Regions from separate parts of the Arthrobacter sp. CC3 genome, predicted to be linked through region 2. Evidence: predicted binding sites of a transcription regulator. Region 2 holds the regulator's gene; each other region holds the start of a gene.
The links. The regulator LexA, encoded in region 2, represses DNA repair genes until DNA is damaged. The targets are predictions, from matches to a motif close to TCGAACANNTGTTCGA.
Positions count from the first base shown of each region.

Region 1: the regulator LexA is predicted to act here: its motif matches at 2,464-2,479, upstream of PV761_RS19090 (DUF6504 family protein).
Region 3: the regulator LexA is predicted to act here: its motif matches at 2,308-2,323, upstream of umuD (translesion error-prone DNA polymerase V autoproteolytic subunit).

Region 1 covers NZ_JARCCY010000039.1:10,264-14,378, reverse strand. Annotated here, with positions in the region: gene dnaE (DNA polymerase III subunit alpha) at 1-2,048, opposite strand, end outside; gene PV761_RS19090 (DUF6504 family protein) at 2,045-2,371, opposite strand; gene PV761_RS19085 (GNAT family N-acetyltransferase) at 2,566-3,123, opposite strand; gene PV761_RS19080 (hypothetical protein) at 3,428-3,814, shown strand; gene PV761_RS19075 (chorismate mutase) at 3,855-4,115, opposite strand, start outside.
Region 2 covers NZ_JARCCY010000024.1:19,622-23,736, reverse strand. Annotated here, with positions in the region: gene PV761_RS14965 (histidinol-phosphate transaminase) at 1-520, opposite strand, end outside; gene PV761_RS14960 (LysM peptidoglycan-binding domain-containing protein) at 618-992, opposite strand; gene lexA (transcriptional repressor LexA) at 1,400-2,149, shown strand; gene PV761_RS14950 (ATP-dependent DNA helicase) at 2,162-4,115, opposite strand, start outside.
Region 3 covers NZ_JARCCY010000048.1:3,183-7,297, reverse strand. Annotated here, with positions in the region: gene PV761_RS20675 (rhodanese-like domain-containing protein) at 1-868, shown strand, start outside; gene PV761_RS20670 (dihydrofolate reductase family protein) at 982-1,578, shown strand; gene PV761_RS20665 (GNAT family N-acetyltransferase) at 1,647-2,165, shown strand; gene umuD (translesion error-prone DNA polymerase V autoproteolytic subunit) at 2,337-2,768, shown strand; gene PV761_RS20655 (Y-family DNA polymerase) at 2,779-4,068, shown strand; gene PV761_RS20650 (prolipoprotein diacylglyceryl transferase family protein) at 4,092-4,115, shown strand, end outside.

The DNA.
Region 1 (4,115 bases), on a different contig from region 2:
GCCATTTTGCCGATCAGTTCCCGCTGACCGGGAGATTCGATCTGGAAACAGCCCAGGGTATGCGTACTTCGGATCAGCTCGTAGGTTGGTTCGTCATCGAGCGGTACGGCATTGAGGTCAATGTGCCCGTCGGCTGAGATGAAGTCCGGTCCCGTGCCGTCCGCTCCGGGAGGATGGGCACCTGCAGCCACCACCTCAGCCTTCGAAGGGTGCAGCCGGACCACCTCACGGACGGCAAAAGCCATGGCGCTCTGCATTCGGACGCCGAGGACATCCAGCTTGAGCATCCCCATCGGATCCATGTCGTGTTTATCGAACTGGCTCATGGGCAGGCCGAGACCGCTGGGCTGAACGGGGGTCCGGTCCAGCAGCGTGGCGTCGCCAAGGATTACGCCGCAGGGATGCATGGAAATGTGCCGTGGCAGGCGGTCCAGCCTCTCGGTCAGGTCAACGAGCAGGTCCAGTTGCTGGTTTTCCGCGAACTCACGCTGCTCCACCCTTCCTGCGAATTCCTTCAGTTCGGGTTTTTCCACCAGGGCTTCACGGAAGTTCCTTGCCGAGAACCGCCACAGCTGCTTGGCGATCTCGCCGATGTCGCCGTCGTCCATGCCCAATGCGTGGCCGGCGTCCCGGACTGCACCGCGAGCGCGGTAGCCGTTCTGCATGCTCATGAGGGTGACACGCTCGGCTCCGAAGCGGTCGAAGATCCTTCGGTAGACGTTGTGCCGCTCGGCGCTTTCCACATCAATGTCGATGTCCGGAAGAGTTGCCCGGTCATTGGAGAGGAACCGTTCGAAGATGAGGTCGTGCTGCAGGGGGTTCACCTGGCTGACGTCGATCAGGTAGTTCACCAGGCTGGAGGCGCCGGAACCCCGGGCAGCCGCCCTGACTCCCATGTCCAGGATCATTCGGGAAACCTCGGCCACCGTGAGGAAGTAGGAGGCGAAGCCAAGGTTGGCGATGATCCTCAGTTCATGCTCCAGCCTCGCCCGCATTTCCGCCTCGGGCCGCCCTGAGATCCCCGGGAACCGACGGCTGATGCCGGCCTCGCAGCGCAGGGTAAGTTCGGCCAGCGGATCGCCGGCGATGCCGATGACCGAAGCTTCGGGAACCACCGGCTGTTTCCATCCCATGTCCGTGACCGGGTCCATCCGGCAGCGGTCCGCGAGCGCCTCGGTTTGGCCGAGCAGCCTGGTGAGGTCGGTGGCGCCGTAGCCGGCGGCATGGATGATTTCCTTGCCGAGCTCGAGCATTTGGGCTGATGTCTTCAGCCACCCGCGGCCGTTGGGCTGAAGCAACGGCTCCTCGGTCAGTTCGGTCAGGGATTTCAGGGTTCGGGCAGAGTCCAGCACATCCGCTGTGGCGGCCCCGTCCTCCGCGCAGTACCGCACGGCGTTGGTCAGGACGGCAGGAATCCCGTGCTCGGCAGCTAGTTTGAGCATGCGCACGGCGTGGGCTGTGCTCAGAGGCTCCCCGGGAGCGCTGAGGTGGGACACGACTTCGGCTGCCACGGTTCCCTTGGGCATGGTCTCCAGCCACTGCTTGAACAACGTGCGGGGCCGAAGGTACCGGCGGCCGCTCATCGCCCTGCCAACGTCCGAGTCCGGGCCCACCAGCACAGTCAGCACCGGTTCCAGTGTTTCCGGATGCAGAGCCCTGGAAGCGATTTCGGCGCGGGTGACCGCGACGGGCACCACTCCCCCGGCTTTGCCGGAGGTACGGGCATGGGCATCTGAAATCAGGCGGCAGAGGGCCCGGTAGCCGGCACCTTTGTTGTGTCCGTGGGCAAGCACGACGACGCGGCCCGCGAGCTGGGTCCGGAGGTCGCCGTCGTCGTCATAGACCGCAAGGTCAACCCCGACGACGGGATCCAGTCCCGCCGCCATGCAGGCCTTGAGGTGTTTGACGGTGCCGTACAGGCCGTTCCTGTCGGTGCAGGCAAGCGCGGTGGCGCCGTCGGCGGCGGCAGCCTGGGCAAGCTCATCCGGCCAGGAGACCCCGTAATGTGCGCTGAAGGCGGTGGAAACATGAAGATGGGTGAAGCTCATGCTGATCGAGGCCTCAGGGCATCGTGGATTTTCAGCAACCGCCACCGGCCGCTGCCGATGTCCCTGGTCAGGTCGAGGGTGAGGGCTTCTTCCGGCTCCGCGTTTGCAGCAGAAGGCCGGACCTGGACGCGCCAGATCTCGTGATCCACCAGTCCCGGTCCGGTACCCAGCGGTGCGCGGGTTTCTTCGGCCCACCACCGCCTGCGTTCAAACCAGCGCACGGGCTCTGCGCAGACAGTGTAATGACGGCCGGCCCAGGTGAGCGCCGAAGGCTGGCCGGCGGGCGTGCAGACGACGTCGACACCCTCGCTGAACAAGCCCATCGGCGCCTCCCGGAAGTGCACTCCCCCCGGCCGCCACGCAGGAGCGGACCGGTGCAGGGAAGTTCTGAAATGATTCGTTCGAAACAATTCTTTCGAATATATCTTCGAATAATCAATTCTACGCCGGAGCCGGGACAAAACCTACACAAGCCTTCCCGGGGCCGGAACCAGGAGCTTTACGGGACGTTTTGGCGTCAGCGCCGCCAACAGTACGGCGTGGTTGTTGATACCCGGAGAAACCCGTAGCGCTCCAGGATCGGCCGCGAGTAGCTGGTCGAGTCGCTGTGGATGAACTTCTTTCCCAGCTTCACAGCGGACCGGGCCCGGGCCGCGGTGACGGCCCGGTAAATCCCCTGGCTGCGCCACTCTTCGCGCGTTGCACCGCCCCAGATTCCTGCGAAGTCGGTACCAGGCACGGGCTCCAGGCGGCCCGCACTCACGATCAATCCCTGATGTTCGGCAACCCAGAGCTCCATACCCCCTTCCCCGGCCACCTTGCGCAGGGTCACTCCGGGCGGGAGTGGTACCGCTGAGATCAAGGAGGCCACCCGGCCGATCATGATCGACTCCTCCTCTTCGGGTTCAAATCCGCTTCGCAACAGCGCGTCATGGAGTCCGGGCGCATGATCATGGCCGCGGGTTTTCCACTCCACCCGCACCACGGAGGGATCCCTGCGGAAGTGCGCGAGCGCTTCCAATACCCACCGGGCAATCGCCCGGGAACCGGCTCCATCGAGATTTCGGTACGTCACGAAACCCCGGCCGCCCGCGAAGGTGCACATCAGCAAGGGCCCCAGCCGTCGACGGCGAGCGCCCCCCGGGTCTCCGCGTCCGTCCGGAGTTGCCGATCGTATGCCGCTAGAAATTGGTCTGCAGAAGTCATGGGCCCCCACGGTACCGTTGCCGGGCTTGGACGTGAAGGCCGCCGGCCGGTCGGGGCACCCCGATGCTGCAAACAATCGAATATATCTTCTAATGAATCACGACTGCGCCGGAGCCCTGACAAAACCTGAATCAGGGGTGGACGGACGCGGGCGAGGGGGGCAGGATTGAGCCATGAGCTCCCATGACGCACTCCTGAAGCACGTAGCCATCGCCGCCAAGGATTCCACCTTGGTGGCGACTTTTGATATAGACGGCAATATCCCCGGGGCGGGCGCCTATGTCGTTGGCCTCGTCGCGTCCACACCGGATCATTCCCATCAACGAAGAATGGGAATCGAGTTCATGAACGGCGAAGCTGTGTCCTTCTACTGCTTCAGCCACGACGGCACTGAGGAGAATTTCGATCTCAGCGGCGTTTCGCATTCCGGCAACACCATTACCGGCAACTTTCCCATGACCACGGTCCTGGGGCTGGAAAAGGGCCACCTGATGACAGCCTTCAGCGACGCCGACGGCAGGGAATACCAGGCGAACGTTCCCGTGGAGGAAGCGCTCTGAGGGTGGGATCCGCCTGAGGCGCTAGCTGCGCTTTGAGCCGCTAGCTGCTGGCGTTGTGCACTTTCATCTCAAGCTCGGTGAAAGCCGTGATCATCGCGCGGTAAGTCTTCTCCACAATGTCCGGGTCGATGTCTTTTTTCTCGGCGGCGGCACGGACATGTTGGATGACCTTTTCCACCCGGCCCGGAGCCCTGACCTCCGCGTCGTCACCCTTCAACGTCCCGGAAATCCGGATCAGACGTTCGCGGCGGGCAATCAGGGTGACAATCTGCTCGTCAACTTCATCGACGGCCACTCGGAC
Region 2 (4,115 bases):
TGCCGGTGGGGTTGTTCGGTGAACATAGGAAAACGATGTTGGGCTGGAGCTCCCGGACCTGACGGGCAGCCGACTCAGCGCTGAGGCCGTAATCGTCCGCACGCTGGCCGACGATGTAGCCCGTGTCGGTGCCGCTGGCCAGCAGGGGGTACATGGAATACGTGGGCGGGAATCCGAGGGCGGTACGTCCCGGCCCGCCAAAGGCCTGCAGGATCTGCTGCAGCACTTCATTGGACCCGTTGGCGGCCCAGATGTTCTCAGCGCCCAGTCCGTGGCCCAGGTACTCCGCCAGGCGCTCACGCAGTTCGGTGAACTCCCGGTCCGGGTAGCGGTTCAGTCCCGCCGCGGCAGCGGTCACGGCCTCGGAGATGGCGGCGAGCACATCGGCCGGAACGCCATGGGTGTTTTCGTTGACGTTGAGCAGGATGGGAACATCCAGCTGCGGCGCACCGTACGGGCTCAGGCCCCGAAGGTTGGTCCGGAGGGGAAGTCGGTTCAGTCGCTCTAGCTGGTCAGTCACTTCAACAGTTTAAGTGAGGGTGGCCGGGCCGCCGAAACTGTGACGCCATCTCCCGGTCTCAAGCAGGTCGTGACGGGCTGGATTGAGTCCCGGCGCCCTAGTTTGAAGGGACAAAGAACTGCTGCCCCGGCATGACCCTGCCGCCGTCGAGGTTGTTCAGCTGGACGACGTCGGCCACGACGTCCCGCGGGTCACGTTCGGGCGCCACGGACCCGGCGATCTCCCAGAGGGACTGCCCCGGCTGAACCGTCACCGACACAGTGGGAGTCAGGGAAAGCTCGGATGCGGAATCCGCGGCCTTCGCCGGCGAGTTCAGGAAGCCGGCCAGCGAGATCAGGAGCACGGACAGCAGGATCAGTGGAATCCCGACCAGGACAATGCGCCCGCGGCGGGTCAGCCGGAGGGGCGGCTGCGAGGACCTGGTCTTCGCAGCCTTAACGACCGGGCGTTCCTCCCAGTTGAAGCCCAGCATGGGAGATTCCGGGCCGTGGTGTCCCAAACCCTGCTTGGCCGAACCATCATGACGCGAACCGTGAATAGCGCTTGTAACTGACATGAACTTAGCCCTCCTGGACCTGACTGTGCTGCCCGCTGTGTTCCTGAAGCCGGCGACCGCCCATTCCGGTTCGAACATAGAACCGAAGGAGCTTTGCGACTAGAACACATATTCGAACTTTACTGGTTCTGTTCTAGCACTTATTAACGAACATTGTCGAGACTCACTAGAACAAATGTTTGAAAAACCTGTGGGGCTGGCCTACGTTTGAGCTACAGAACAACCACTTCTGCAGTTGATCAGCAGGGTCTGACATTTCAGGCCGGAAGTTCCCGGCACCTGCAGCGATGGAGGCCGGGGAGAACGGAAAGGCGTTGGCGAACATGGCAGCACAAGCCACCGGCGGCAGGGCTACGCAGCGGAGCCAGCAGTCATCAGCGAAGCCGAAGGGCCTCACAGTACGTCAGAAGAAAATTCTGGAAACGATCCAGCGCTCCGTCAACGACAACGGCTACCCGCCGTCAATGCGTGAAATCGGCGACACCGTGGGGCTGGCCAGCCTCTCCAGCGTCACCCACCAGCTCTCGCAGCTTGAGAAGCTGGGCTACCTCCGCCGCGACCCCAAGCGGCCGCGTGCCATGGAAGTCCTGATGCCGTTGACCCTGGACGAGGGTACGGCCAAAATCACCGGCGTGGAGAAGCCTGCCCGGCTGCGTACCGTCGGCGGCCTGTCTGTTTCCGAACTGGCCACGGCAACGGATACGGCCATGGTCCCCCTGGTCGGGCGGATCGCTGCCGGCGGCCCGATCCTGGCTGACCAGGTCGTCGAGGACCTGATGCCGCTGCCACGGCAACTGGTGGGCCACGGGGAGCTTTTTATGCTGAAGGTGTCCGGCGATTCCATGATCGACGCGGCGATCTGCGACGGCGACTGGGTTGTGGTGCGCCGGCAGAGCGACGCCGCCAACGGCGACATTGTTGCCGCCCTCCTCGATGATGAGGCCACGGTCAAGACGTTCCGCCAGCGGGACGGCCACACCTGGCTGCTGCCCCAGAACACGCAGTACGAACCCATCCTGGGCGATCACGCCACCATCATGGGCAAGGTCGTTTCGGTCCTTCGCTCGCTGTAGCAGCGCACTCCGTCAGGCGGAAGCGGCCTCTGCCGGAGCCTGTGCAAGCCGGCTCAGCGCCGCAACCGCGATGGCCGGATCAGTGGTGGGCCAGAACGGTGGCAGGGCAGCCCGCAGGAAGCCCCCGTAACGCTCCGTGGACAGCCTGGAGTCCAGGACGGCCACAACACCTTTGTCGCCCGTGGAGCGGATCAGCCGGCCGGCTCCCTGGGCCAGCCGGATCGCGGCGTGGGTGGCCGATACCGACATGAAGCCGTTGCCGCCCGCCTGGGCCACGGCCCGGGAGCGTGCCGTCATGAGCGGGTCATCCGGCCGCGGGAACGGAATCCGGTCGATGACCACCAGCCGGCATGACCCGCCGGGGACGTCAACACCCTGCCACAGGGACATGGTGCCGAAAAGGCAGGTGTCCGGTTCGTCGGCGAACTGCCGCACGAGTGCGGTCATGGTCGATTCGCCCTGGCACAGGATGCTGACATCCAGCCGCGGGCGCATGGCTTCTGCCGCTTCTTCGGCGGCCCGCCGCGACGAAAAGAGGCACAGTGCCCCGCCGCCCGAGGCCCGGATCAGTTTCTCCAGCTCATCCAGCGCTTCAGGGGATGTCCCCCGGCCGGGCTTCGGCAGATGGCTGGCCACGTAGAGGATTCCCTGCTTGGGATAGTCAAAGGGGGACCCGACGTCCACTCCGGTCCAGCTGGGTGCGCCCTGTCCCACGAGCCCGAGCCCGCCGGCGGCGGGTTCGAAGGCCGATCCTATGGCCAGGGTGGCCGAGGTCAGGATCACCGTATGGCCCGCAAAGAGCCCGTCACGGAGCTTTCCAGCCACACTCAGCGGTGCAATGTTGATCAGGGCCGGCGCCGCATCGTCCGGCTGGGAGTAGCCCTGCTGCGGGTCAAAGGTGCTGTTTCGCGAAAACCAGACCACTTCGCGGTTTTCCCTCGCGGCAATCAGGCGTTCGCAGAGCTCAAGGATGACCATCAGGCGCGACCGGGCGAGCTGGCGTCCGCCGTCGGCCGTGTTGGCGCTGTCCCCCTTGGAGTCGGACAGGGCGGCGCGGCAGGCTTCCCGCAACTGGTCCACGCAGTCGAGTTGTTCATCATTGAGGCCGTTGGGCAGCAGGCCGCTGGGGACTCCGGCGATGGCCAGTTCAAGGTTGGCGGCAGCGTTGTTGAGCGCATCCACCGTGATCCCGGTGTTCTTGCGGGCGCCGGAGGCGGCGGCGTGGACCATGGCCACGGACAACTGGCCGGAGACTGCCCCCGTCACCCGGTCCTGGAGCTCGTGCGCCTCGTCCACCACCACGACGTCGTACTCCGGCAGCACGGCCAGGCCCTCGAAGGCGCTGACGGCCAGCATGGCATGGTTGGTGACCACAACGTCGGCCTCGGCTGCGTCATGCCGGGCAAGTTCGCTGAAGCACTCGGCAGCCATGGGACATTTCTGCGCTCCCAGGCATTCCATCGACGTAACGGACACCTGCCGCCAGGCACGGTCCGTCACACCGGGCATCAGTTCGTCCCGGTCCCCCGTGGCGGTCTTCTCCGCCCATTCGCGGAGCCTGACTACTTCCTTGCCCAGCTGCGAGGCCGGACCGCCCAGGGAGGCGGCGAAGTGCGGGACGCTGGTGTCCTCCCCCAGTGAGAAGAGCTGACCCTCCGACGGCTCTTCGGAGGGGAACCCGCCGTCGAGCTTGTGCCGGCAGACGTAATTGGCCCTGCCCTTGACGAGGGCTACCTTGACGGGGCGCTCCAGGGCTGGGGTGATGGTTTCCAGCAGCCGCGGAAGGTCCCTGCCCACGATCTGGGTCTGCAGGGCCAGGGTGGCGGTGGACACCAGGGTGGGTTTGTCGCTGACCTGTGAATGGGCGATCAGCGGAATCAGGTACGCGAGTGACTTTCCGGTGCCGGTTCCGGCCTGGACCAGCAGGTGGTCGCCGCTGTCGATAGCGCGTGCCACCTGCCGGGCC
Region 3 (4,115 bases), on a different contig from region 2:
GCTGCCGGACTTCGTCCAGGTCTACCCGGGGCACGGCGCCGGCAGCGCCTGCGGCAAGGCCCTCGGCGCCATCCCGTCGTCGACGGTCGGCTACGAGCGGCTGTACGCGTGGTGGGGCCCTTACCTGGCCGCCAACGACGAGCAGGGCTTCATCGACGAACTGCTCGACGGACAGCCTGACGCGCACGCCTACTTCGGCCGCATGAAGCGCCAAAACCGCCAGGGCCCCGCCGTCATGGGCGAACGCGCCCCGCTCACGGAACTGGACACCGCCGCCGTCGTCCGCGACCTGGCGGCGAACAAGGTGACCTTCGTGGACACCCGCCCCAACACCGAGGTGCACCAGGGCACCGTAGCGGGCGCCCTGAACATCCCCGCCGGCAAGTCCGTTGCGAGCTTCGGAGCATGGGCCGTTGACCCTGAACGGGACAGCCGCCCGCTGGTGCTGCTGGCGTCGGGACAAGAGCAGGCGCAGGAGATGTGGGACCACCTGGTCCGCGTCGGTATCGACAACGTGGGCGGCTACGTCACTAGCATCGACGGCCTGCCCGCAGCCACACCGCGCCTGATCCAGCCCGAGGAACTCGAAGGCTTCGACGCCGCGGTTGTCCTCGACGTCCGCAACCGCACCGAACACACGGCCGGGCACATCCCCGGATCCAAACAGCTCAGCGGGGGCCGGGTCCTGTGGAACCTGGACCAGCTCCCCACCGGCGGCACCGTCGTGACCTACTGCCAGAGCGGCGTCCGCAGCTCGGTGGCGGCCAGCACGCTGCGCCACGCCGGGTACGACGTCGTGGAGCTCGACGGCAGCTACGCCGCCTGGGCCGCCCGGGAAGCGTCGCTGCAGTCGGCTTCGGCCCGCTAAACCCGGCGCCCGGCCGGAACCGCCGAAGGCCCCCGCACGGATATTTTCCGGGCGGGGGCCTTTTCCGCGGGGACACCATCGCGTCTACTGGAACCCGCCAGTAGCATGGGCGAATGAGCCAAGTCACATGCGATCTGACCATCTCCCTTGACGGCTTCCTCGCCGGACCGAACCAAAGCCTGGCGGAACCGCTCGGCGAGGGCGGAGAGGTCCTGCACAGGTGGCAGTTCGAAGAGGCCGAGTCCAACGCAGCGGCGCGCGAAGGCATCCTCGCCGCGGGCGCCTTCATCATGGGACGGCACATGTTCGCAGGCCCCGGGCCCGGGGCGTGGAGTGAGGACTGGCGCGGATGGTGGGGCGAGGAGCCGCCCTATCACGCACCGGTATTCGTACTCACGCATCATCCACGCGAGCCCCTGGAAATGCAGGGCGGCACCACGTTCAACTTCGTGACCGACGGGATCCAATCGGCCCTGGACCAGGCGCGGAAGGCCGCCGGCGGCAAGGACATCGCCATTGCCGGCGGAGCACAGACCGCCCGCCAGTACCTTTCAGCGGGGCTGATCGACGAGCTGCGGCTCCACATCGCGCCGATCATCCTGGGAGCAGGCGAGCGGCTGCTGGACGGCGTCGGGAACCTCAAGCTGGAGCCGACCGAAGTGGGCGGGACCAGCCTCGTCACCCACGTGCGTTACCGGGTAAGCCACTGAAGCGCTGGCCCGTAATCTCCGGACGCCAGTTGGCGGATGTTGCAGTGCCCTTCGAATACGATCTTGTGATGCCTCTCCTTATCGCTCCGGACGTCAGTTACCAATCCTCCTGGCTGGAAGGATCCGCAGAATTCGGCGGCGCCCGCCGGGACGGCGGCGGCGCGGAGGACTGGCCCCTGGAAGAACTCAGGGAGGCCGGGGTGTTCCGCCGCTTTGTCGACGCGCTCGTCAAGGATGCATTGCCGGAGACTCCGCGGAAGACCGGGCACGTGCCCTGCACATACTTGTGGATCGTAGAGGGCGGCACGTTCCTTGGCTCGCTCGCCATCAGGCACGAACTGAACGATTTCCTCCTCAACGAGGGCGGGCACATCGGCTACAGCGTACGGCCGTCCGCCAGGCGTCGCGGCCACGCAGCCAGTGCGCTGGCCGACGCCCTGCCGATCGCCCGGGAATTGGGAATCCCCCGGGTTCTTCTCACCTGCGATGTCAGTAACGCAGGTTCCCGGGCGACCATCGAAAAGAACGGCGGCGCCTACGAAGACACGCGTAACGGTAAGCGCCGCTACTGGATCGACACCGCCTAACCGGACGCACCTGGAGTGAACTGGAGGGGCCTGTGATCCAAGCAGCCTTCAGCTTCAACGCGTGGAACCACGTCGGAGGAACGGCACCTGGCGCAGAGGGCGGAAATATCCAATGTCAGGGCCAGGGTCTACACTGAATCTATCGAACATATATTCGAATAAAGGTGTGTTGTGGGCATAGTTATCGGTCCCCGTGTGATAGATGCGGGCACGTCCCTGCTGTCAGTGCTGATCTCTCCAGTGCCGGTCGCAGCGGGCTATCCCTCGCCGGCGCAGGACTACTTTGACGGCAGGATCGACCTCAATGAACACCTCATCAAGGACATCACCAGCACCTATATCGTTCGGGTGTCCGGGGATTCGATGGAAGGGGCCGGGATCAGCGACGGCGACGAACTGATCGTCAACCGCGCCCTCCGCCCCAAGGACGGTTCAGTGGTCATCGCCGTCCTGGACGGCGAGCTGACCATCAAACGGCTCAGGATCACAGCCTCCGGAGTGCTGCTTCAGGCGGACAACCCCCGCTATCCGGACCTCCGCGTTCCAGCGCTGTCTGACCTGGTCATCTGGGGCGTGGCCACGCGGTGCCTGCACCGTGTCTAGTGCGCGGGACATGCGGGCAACGGACACGATCCGGCAGATCGCCTTGGTGGACGTCAACTGCTTCTACGCATCGGCGGAACGGGCATTCGACCCGTCGCTGGAAGGCCGCCCGCTGGTCGTCCTGTCCAACAACGACGGCTGCGCGGTCACCCGGTCCCCGGAAGCCAAGGCACTTGGAATCAGCGTGGGGGAACCATGGTTCAAGATCGCTCCGCGTGCCAAGGAATGGGGGCTGGTGGCAAAATCCAGTAATTATGAGCTCTACGGGGACATCAGCGCCCGGGTCATGGAGCTTCTGGGCCGCTATTCGGCCTGGCTTGAGGTCTACAGCATCGATGAAGCCTTCCTGGGCGTCAAAGGCACTCCGGACGAACTCCTGCGGCTCGGCCAGACCATCAAGGCCGTTGTCCGGCGCAACGTGGGGGTCCCGGTCTGCGTGGGGATTGCCGGCACCAAAACCCTCGCGAAGCTGGCCAACAAATGGGCCAAGAACAACCCCGGCCTCAGCGGCGTATGCCATTGGGACGCCATGCCGGCGCCTGCCCGCGAAGCGCTGATGGCCCGGCTGTCCGTCATTGAGCTCTGGGGCGTGGCCGGCCGGCTCACCAAACGCCTGAACGGCATGGGCATCCATTCCATCCTGGACCTCGCCCGCGCCGATCCCGTAAGGATCCGGGACCGCTTCTCAGTGGTGCTGATGCGCACTGTCCTGGAACTGCAGGGCACCGCGTGCATCCCCTTGGAGGAAGAGCGGATCGGACGTGACCAGCTGATCTTCAGCCGGTCGTTCTCCACGCCCCTCACCACCGCGGCGGACCTTCGGCAGGTCATGAGCGTCTATGCCCAGCAGGCCAGCGCCCGCCTGGCCAAGCACGGCCTGCAGGCCAAGGTCCTCACGGCCTTCGCCGGCACGTCGCACTACAACCCCCGGGACACGTCCTACCCCACCGTCTGCGTTACGCTGCCCATGCCCACCGCGGATCCCGTGCTGCTGACCCGTGCCTCGCACACCCTGCTGCCCCGGATCCAGGAAGGCACCAAGTACGTCCGTGCGGGCATCATGGTCACCGACCTGAGGCCCACGGGTCAGCAGGCGCCGCTGCCGGCATTTGCGAACCCCCACGAGGAACGCGGCATCGGAACGCTGCTGGAAGAGGTCAGCCGCCGGTACGGCAGGGGTTCCGTGGGGCTGGGCCACGCCGGCATCCGCGGAGGCCCGGACTGGTCCATGCAGCGCACCATGCTCTCACCCAGATACACGACTCACTGGGATGAACTTCCCGTGGTCAAAGCAGCCTGAGTACCCGCTGTTACACTCTGCTCATGATCGGGCTTCCCTTCGCGGGA